DNA from 4 places in the Paraglaciecola psychrophila 170 genome. Region 2 is predicted to be linked to each of the others. Evidence: predicted binding sites of a transcription regulator. Region 2 holds the regulator's gene; each other region holds the start of a gene.
The links. The regulator LexA, encoded in region 2, represses DNA repair genes until DNA is damaged. The targets are predictions, from matches to a motif close to TACTGTATNNNNATACAGTA.
Positions count from the first base shown of each region.

Region 1: a site for LexA is predicted at 1,228-1,247, ahead of C427_RS04780 (DNA topoisomerase III). Genes of this name have one in related genera too.
Region 3: a site for LexA is predicted at 881-900, ahead of dinB (DNA polymerase IV). Genes of this name have one in related genera too.
Region 4: a site for LexA is predicted at 811-830, ahead of recA (recombinase RecA). Genes of this name have one in related genera too.

Region 1 covers NC_020514.1:1,096,093-1,098,302, reverse strand. Annotated here, with positions in the region: gene C427_RS04780 (DNA topoisomerase III) at 1-1,216, opposite strand, end outside; gene C427_RS04775 (threonine/serine exporter family protein) at 1,668-2,210, opposite strand, start outside.
Region 2 covers NC_020514.1:5,196,295-5,198,504, reverse strand. Annotated here, with positions in the region: gene coxB (cytochrome c oxidase subunit II) at 1-286, opposite strand, end outside; gene lexA (transcriptional repressor LexA) at 623-1,246, opposite strand; gene plsB (glycerol-3-phosphate 1-O-acyltransferase PlsB) at 1,437-2,210, shown strand, end outside.
Region 3 covers NC_020514.1:438,808-441,017, reverse strand. Annotated here, with positions in the region: gene C427_RS01875 (FAD:protein FMN transferase) at 1-523, shown strand, start outside; gene nqrM ((Na+)-NQR maturation NqrM) at 565-798, shown strand; gene dinB (DNA polymerase IV) at 918-1,979, shown strand; gene C427_RS01860 (MFS transporter) at 2,044-2,210, shown strand, end outside.
Region 4 covers NC_020514.1:1,510,904-1,513,113, forward strand. Annotated here, with positions in the region: gene mutS (DNA mismatch repair protein MutS) at 1-188, opposite strand, end outside; gene C427_RS06505 (CinA family protein) at 270-755, shown strand; gene recA (recombinase RecA) at 909-1,940, shown strand; gene C427_RS28145 (methyl-accepting chemotaxis protein) at 2,045-2,210, opposite strand, start outside.

The DNA of each region.
Region 1 (2,210 bases), 1.3 Mb from region 2:
TGGCATCGTTACCAGAAAGATGATTGCTGGTTTTTTTAGTGGGAATAATGGCATGGTGAGCATCTACTTTTTTATCATTCCAAGCTTTTGATTTGCGCTTTAAATCAAACTGGGTTTGACTAAATAGACTACCTTGTTGACCCAAATGTTGGCTATTGCTCAAAATGGCAGCGTGCACATCTTTCGCCTCAACAAAATGACTAAGAGGTAAATAACGACAATCTGAGCGAGGATACGTAATGAGTTTGTGGCGTTCATATAAACCCTGGCAAATATCCAACACCTGTTGGGCACTCAAACCAAAGGCTTTACTGGCATCTATTTGTAAAGATGACAAATTATAAGGCAGTGGCGGTGCTGGTTTTTTATGCTCACGTTTCAGTTTTTTTACTTGTGCCGGTTGCTGGCTTATGCGCCCGGCAACGTTCTGTGCTAACGCTTGGGATAAATTTCGGCCTTGCTCATCAAGGTACTTGGCACACTGCTCACTAGGTTGCCACTTAGCTTTAAAATGCTCCCCTTTTTCTGTTTCTAAGCATGCCCATACTTCATAGAATGCTTTGCTAACAAAGGCTTCTATTGCGTTATCGCGTCGCACCACTAAACCCAACAGAGGTGTTTGTACTCGGCCCACCGATAACACGCCTTTATACCCCACTTTTTGACCTTGAAGGGTGTAGGCACGAGTCAGATTTATACCGTATAACCAGTCAGCTCGAGAGCGAGCCAGAGCAGAAGTAGACAAGGGGATAAATTCTCGATTACTACGCAATTTACTTAGGGATTGCTTTACTGCAGAGGGATTTAAATCATTAATTAAACAGCGCTGAATACTGTCTTTTTTGGCGCCAGTTACCCCTAAGAAATTAATCACTTCGTCAACCAGCAACTGACCTTCCCTATCAGGATCGCCAGCGTGAATGAGTTGCTCAGCTTGCTTAACCAAGGTGCGTAACACTCCCAGTTGTTTGGCTGTATTCTTTTTCACTGCAAGCTGCCACTGCTGGGGAATAATAGGCAGATGTTCATGGTTCCACTTTTTAAAAGCTGGGTCGTAAGCCTCTGGTTGTTGTTGTTCGAGTAAATGCCCAATACACCAACTCACTGTGTCGCCATTAGCCGCAGTAATGTACCCATCACCTTTTTTATGAGGCTTGGGTAATACATCGGCAATGGCACGACCTAAACTGGGTTTTTCGGCAATAAAAAGGCGCATACAATCAATTAACGTGTTTTTTTATACAGTAGTGTGTTTTTGTTTTTTCGGCAAGGTTTTATGCTCTCTGTGACTAAAACAAAAAGCTATCTACCACAGAAATCAAAGAGGCAGCATAAACCTGGTGCCGCACACAGAGGAAAGACAAAGATCATAACTAGGTTCCATTAAATAAATGGGAACTTAGATCGTTTCAGTACTGTGTTATTTCTTTTCCTCTGTGTCCTCGTTGTCCTCGGTGGTTTAAATTCTTTTGATTTTAAGGATGCCGCGCGCAGAGAAAAAGCAAAGACTAAAGATTTTTTCTACCACAGAGGAAAGACAAAGATCATAACTAGGTTCCATTAAATAAATGGGAACTTAGATCGTTTCAGTGCTGTGTAATTTCTTTTCCTCGTTGTCCTCGGTGGTTTAAATTATTTTAATTTAGAGTGTAACAATAAGCCTTATGTCACAGCGCTTTTCTGGTGGGCATTACTACGTTAGCGAATATTAACCCTGCCACCAGCGACATTAAGATCAAGAAGGTTTCCTGGCCTATGTGATCAGTCTTGATAATATCTTGGCCTGAGATAAACGAATTCAGTCCAATATAGGTTTTTGAACCTGGAACCAACACAATCAAACCGGGCATAGCAACTATGGTAGAGGGTGCATTAGCAATACGTGAAAACATATTAGCAAACACGCCAAGTGCAAATGCACCCACAAAAGCGCCCAGCCCGTTCTCCAGAAAACCAGAGCTCCAAGTAGATGCGGAGTAAGCAATAAAGGTTGAGGTTATTGCCCAGGGCACATGTTTCATGCGAGTACGAAATATCGCGACCAAACCCACACTCAGCATAAATACACCCAGCCAGTTGACCCAAAATGGTAGTGTAGCCGCCATTGCTAGCTCTTGTTGACCAAATAATTGATAGCCCAGACTCACCCCTAAAAAAGCACCAAAATACAGTTTAAATAACTGCATACAAGCATCCATTACCCTGACGGT
Region 2 (2,210 bases):
CAACCAATATAATAAAGGGGATCACTGTCCAAGCGATTTCAACTTTTACATTTTCATGAAAATTTGCAGGCTTAGCACCCCTAGATTTTCTGTGGAAATACATAGAAATAAACATAGCGATAAATACGCCGGCGCCAATCAAAACACAAATAACAAACATCAACATATGCATGTCATACACACCAGCACTGATGTCTGTCACGCCTTTAGTCATGTTTAACTGGTATTGCTCAATTTGATCTTTCGATTCAGCAAATACCGGCGCTGTCATCAATGCAGATAGCATAGTTCCAGTCCTGAAAAAAATTCTCTTCACATAGCACCTCATGTACGTCAAACGTACTTTTTATTTTTCACTGAAACATAAACATCAGAATAGAAACAACTGCCATCTTAGTTAATATTTAGTTAATTTATTGTTATTTTTTACTTCTGGGATGTTAAGGGTCGCTCATTTAATAGCGACTAGTCTAGCTTTTTTGCCTAAGTTACAACCAACTGATTATTTTTTAAACACAAAGTTGTTAAAAAATGCAAATGAAAGAGGGAAAAGGGATTCTAAGAGGAAAAAACAGATAAATATGAAAAAGCACATTATAGAGAATAATGCGCCTCGCAAAAATTACATCCAGTCGGCGTTTCGAATAACCCCCACTGCAATGCCTTCAATATTAAATGGCTGAGTCGCCAAATCAACCTTAATGGGAGAAAACGCTTCGTTTTCAGCATGCAGCAAAACCTGCCTGCCTTTTTTCTCGAGTCGCTTTACAGTAACCTCGTCATCGACTCTTGCGACTACCACTTGGCCATTGTGTACATCACTAGTGCGATGTACTGCTAATAAATCGCCGTCCAAGATACCGATATCTTTCATACTCATACCGTTTACTCGGAGCAAAAAGTCAGCACTGGGTTTAAACAAACTAGGGTCCACCCGATAATGACCTTCAATATGCTCTTGAGCCAGAATAGGTTCGCCCGCAGCAACCCGACCAATCAAAGGCAAACCTAACTCTTCGAGTTGGTCTTCAAGTGGTGTATTTAACTTAATACCACGAGATGTACCAGGTAAAATTTCTATTACACCTTTACGCGCTAGCGCTTTTAAATGTTCTTCCGCTGCATTAGCAGATTTAAAACCTAATTCCCGGGCAATTTCAGCGCGGGTAGGCGGCATACCGGTATTCAACATTGTATTTTTAATTAGTTGAAGTACTTCTTCTTGTCGAGCAGTTAGTGGACGCATAAACAGCCTGTTTTTTTATACAGTTAGTATGATTATATACAGTTATACTTAAATCTCAAATTTGTTTTATGCTTGCTGTGATATGTCTAAAATAAAACGGCAAACAAACTATAATCATTTTTATCAAAGTTAAACTGCTAGGAATGTCTGTGGTATCCTGCGCCAGATTTAATATCTGCGAGCGAAAAGTATGTTGTGGCTGCATAAATTGCTGTTAGCAATAGTGACGGTACCGGTAAAATGGTTAGTAAAAGTGAACAGCACTCCAAGCGACCTTGAGGCTGAATTAGGCATAGATAAAACCCGCCCTATTGTTTATTTGCTGCGCACCCGTTCGGTTACAGATCAAATAGTACTAAAGATGTCTGCGGTGGCATTAGGCTTACCTAAACCCACACTAAATCTGACTATTGGGGATCAACACCATTCTTCTTGCCTGTTTTTACAGAAACCAAAATCAGTATTAAACCGCAAAACAAAAGCGACTTCGATTCAAGAAGATGCGGCTAAACTATTTAGTCTTCACAGAAAAAATCCAGACCTCGATATTCAGATAGTACCCGTTTCTATACTTTGGGGTAGAGCACCAGATAAAAATACCTCAGGCTGGTCAGACGTCATCGCCAACCAAGTTTCTCCTAGCTGGCTGCGTAAATTTTTTATTGTGTTGTTTTTAGGCAGAGATAACTTTGTCTGTTACAGCAAAGCCGTATCTTCAAGGAAAATGCTGGAATTAAAAGGTAGTGACGAAGAAATCGCCCACAAACTTATCCGTGTTGCGGGTACACATTTTTATCGTCGCCATCAAACATTAACAGGTCCCAACATCCTTGAGCGCCATCAACTATATAATAGTGTTCTAGGTGCAAAATCGGTACGTAAAGCTATTGTTGAAGAAGCTCGCACCAAAAAATTAAGTCACCAACAAGCCAAACAACAAGCAAAAAAATACGTCAATGAAATT
Region 3 (2,210 bases), 660 kb from region 2:
TCCTAATCTATACGTCGACTTATCGACTATAGCTAAAGGATACGCAGTAGATCAGATTACACTGCTTTTACAGACCTATAAGATTGAAAACTTACTTGTAGAAATAGGCGGAGAAATGCGGTTGTCAGGAGTAAAAGCCTCAGGTGAAGCATGGAAAATTGCTATTGAAAAACCCGAAGCCGAACAACGCACGGCACAAGAAATCATTAGTATTGGCGATAATGCGGTGGCAACGTCTGGCGATTATCGAATTTATTACGAACAAGACGGAGTGCGTTATTCTCACCTGATTGATCCAAACACAGGTTACCCGATTACGCACAACGTGGTATCTGTAACAGTGATCCATCCGTCATCAATGACTGCTGATGGTTTAGCCACAGCTCTTATAGTAATGGGTAAGGAAAAGGCATTAGCATTAGCAGACAAATACGATATTGCAGTATTACTGATTACTAAAGAAAAAGACGGATTTAACGAGTATACTAGTAATAAGTTTGCGCAGCTTGTGACTGTTCACTGAGACAATATCATTAACGTAATAAACAGTATTGGAGTCAAGTTTTGAGTACCTTTATTCTCGCATTTGTATTTTTTTTAGTCGTAGTCGTAGCTATGTCTGTCGGTTACATATTCCAGCAAAAAACAATAGCCGGTAGTTGTGGTGGTTTAGGCGCTTTGGGTATTGCTAAAGCTTGTGATTGTCCTGAGCCGTGCGATCGCAAAAAAATGCGTTTGGAAAAAGAACAAGCTAGACAAACAAAATTGGATGAATGGAAAAAAGACCAAATTTTATAAACTAGCACTGACAATCAATATAAAAAAACGTCAGCTAGTCTGGCGTTTTTTTATATTGATATATTCTAGCAATCCGGCAAAATACTGAATATACATACAGTTATTTTGTCAGGTCAATATTGAGGAAAATCATCCACATCGATATGGACTGCTATTATGCAGCCGTTGAGATGCGCGACAATCCAGAATATCGGAATGTACCGTTAGCCATAGGCGGTAGTTCTGATAGGCGCGGTGTTATATCTACCTGCAATTATCAAGCTCGTAAATTTGGAGTGCGTTCAGCTATGGCCATTTCACACGCCATAAAGCTCTGCCCTGATTTGGTATTAGCCCCAGGAAGGATGGCCTTATACAGTGAAATATCTGAACAAATTCGTGAAATATTCAGTAGATACACCGACAAAATAGAACCGCTGTCATTAGACGAGGCCTATTTAGACGTATCTGATTGCGACTTGTTTTCAGGCAGCGCAACATTAATTGCCGAAGATATAAGACGTACTATTTTTCAAGAGACTCAACTCACTGCATCAGCGGGCGTGGCGTCATGTAAGTTTGTAGCAAAAATCGCCAGTGATGAAAATAAGCCTAATGGCATATGTGTGATCACTCCTGAAAAATTAGACGATTTCGTGATTGGGTTACCCCTAGGTAAGATCCCTGGTGTGGGCAAAGTCACCTTAGCTAAGTTACACAATATTGGTTTGTATAGCTGTGCTGACGTGCGTCAGTTTCCCTTTGAGGACTTAATCAAACGTTTTGGTAAATTTGGCTCTGTTATTTGGGATCGAAGCCATGGTATCGATAACCGAAACCTAAGTCTTGCCAGACAGCGCAAATCTGTAGGAGTAGAGCGAACCTTGGCCGAAGACATTCGCACAGAAGAAGACTGTATAAAAATGATCGACGATCTATTTCCGTTATTGGAAAAACGTTTAGCTAAAACAAAATCTAAAATTCAAAGTCAGGGCATAAAATTAAAATTCAACGATTTTCAACAAACCACCGTTGAACATAGATGCCAACGATTAAACAGAGAATACTTTCTTACATTATTAACTAAAGGGCTTTCACGTCAAGCAAATAGAGGCATTAGATTGGTGGGACTACATGTTGCCTTAGCAGAAACTGAAAACAGTCAACAATTAGCTTTTTCGTTTTCACATACAGCAGACTAAATCCCTCCAAATCGTTACACTATAAACAGATATTTCTGCCTCAAGTTAACAAGGAAGCGTATTAGTGCAAAGAATGCCCGTCAATGTTTGGCTATTAACTCTCATTCAAGCCCTAGCGATGAGCGCTGGCACTATGCTGGTATTAGCGGGTGGTGTTTTGGGTGCTCAGCTTACCCCTGATCCCAAATGGTCCACCTTGCCTCTTGCCATGAGTATTGTAGGTACCGCTTG
Region 4 (2,210 bases), 1.7 Mb from region 2:
GATATATCGAGTAATTCTGACGCTTTCTTAGCGTCATCAAAAAACAGCTCATAAAAATCACCCATGCGGTAAAACAGCAATATGTCTGGATGTTCAGCCTTTATCTTTAAATATTGCTGCATCATAGGAGTGTGTGTTTGCAGCGCGGGGCTTATGGGTGTTTGCTCTGAAAAATTGTTCGATGGCATAATAGAGATTACTTTATTCTTTTTATCTGATGGCTGGCGTGACATATTCAACATTGGATATCACATATTTAGGTTGCCCATATGACTGAAGACATTACCCAATTAGCGCAACGTTTAGGAAATACACTTTCTACTAAAGGTTGGCAAATCTCTTGTGCTGAATCATGCACTGGAGGTGGGATAGGATACGCCATCACAAGTATTTCTGGAAGCTCAGCATGGTTTAAAAAAGGTTTTATCACCTATTCAAATGACGCTAAACAAGAACTCTTAGGGGTGAGTGAGGATACTTTAATTCAGTACGGAGCCGTATCGGCACAAACCGTCGAAGAAATGGCTGAAGGTGCTGCAAAAAACGCTAATGCTGAAGTGGCTATTGCTATTAGTGGTGTTGCAGGCCCTGACGGTGGTACACCCGATAAGCCGGTAGGCACTGTCTGGTTTGGTTTTTATATTAACGGGCAGAGCATCAGTCAAAAACTTCTGATTACGGGTAACCGGCAAGATGTTAGAATAAAGGCCATTGAGTTCGCTTTATTCAATACATTAATGTTGTTGCAAAAGTAAACAATGATGAAAAAAGGGCTTAGAATCCTAAAAATTATTTCTACATTTCACTTGTAACTGTATAACCATACAGTATACTTCGAAGCCTGTTACTGAATCATATTAGTGTTGAATAAAAAATTTTTAACACGTTTTAATCACAAGGACATTCTGATGGATGACAACAAAACCAGAGCGTTAACTGCTGCCTTAGGCCAAATCGAAAAACAATTTGGTAAAGGCTCTATAATGAGGCTGGGCGACAACAAAACCATGGACGTTGAAACTATTTCAACGGGCTCTCTTGGTCTAGATATCGCTCTCGGTGCTGGTGGCTTACCCTTAGGACGTATCGTTGAAATATACGGACCAGAATCCAGTGGTAAAACTACCCTGACTCTTGAAGTCATTGCCGAAGCACAACGTAACGGTAAGGTGTGTGCTTTTATTGATGCTGAGCATGCCCTTGACCCAATCTACGCCAAAAAACTGGGTGTAGATGTAAACGAACTTTTAGTGTCGCAACCTGATACCGGTGAACAAGCACTAGAAATTTGCGACATGTTAACCCGCTCTGGTGCAGTTGATGTGATAGTAGTGGATTCGGTTGCAGCGCTGACGCCTAAGGCTGAAATTGAAGGCGACATCGGTGATTCACACATGGGTCTTGCCGCCAGAATGATGAGCCAAGCTATGCGTAAGCTAACGGGTAACTTAAAGCATTCGAATACTATGCTTATTTTCATTAACCAAATCCGAATGAAGATTGGGGTTATGTTTGGAAGTCCTGAAACAACTACTGGCGGTAACGCCTTGAAGTTTTATGCTTCGGTACGTTTAGATATTCGCCGCATTGGTGCGGTTAAATCCGGCGATGAGATAGTCGGTAATGAAACCCGCGTAAAAGTAGTAAAGAATAAAATTGCCCCGCCTTTCAAACAAGCTGAGTTCCAAATCATGTATGGCGAAGGTATTAACAGCCTTGGAGAACTCATTGATTTAGGTGTCACCCATAAAATGGTTGAGAAAGCAGGCGCTTGGTATAGCTGCAATGGTGAGCGAATAGGCCAAGGTAAAGCGAATTCAATTGGTTACTTAAAAGAACACCCTGATATGGCTAAAGATCTTGATAAGCGATTAAGAGAATTGTTATTGTCAAAGCCAGTAGAAGCTGATGAAACTGTAAAAAAAGCAGACACCGAGTAATGTGAATATTAAAACTAAAAACCCCGCTAATTTAGCGGGGTTTTTTATACATTTTGAAAAGTAGGGAATTCTTAAATAATCAAAGAAAGTCTATAAAATTAAACTTAGTTCGTTAAATCATCTAAGATATTCATAAGTTGCATACTAGCTTGTTCCATTTTTTCGAAAGAGAGCAAACTTCCTTTAATATTACCATCTTGCAACTGTTTTAGAGCAGTAATACCATTTTGGTGAACTTCAGAGTGAGGTCTGTCGATTGCTTTAAAAGAT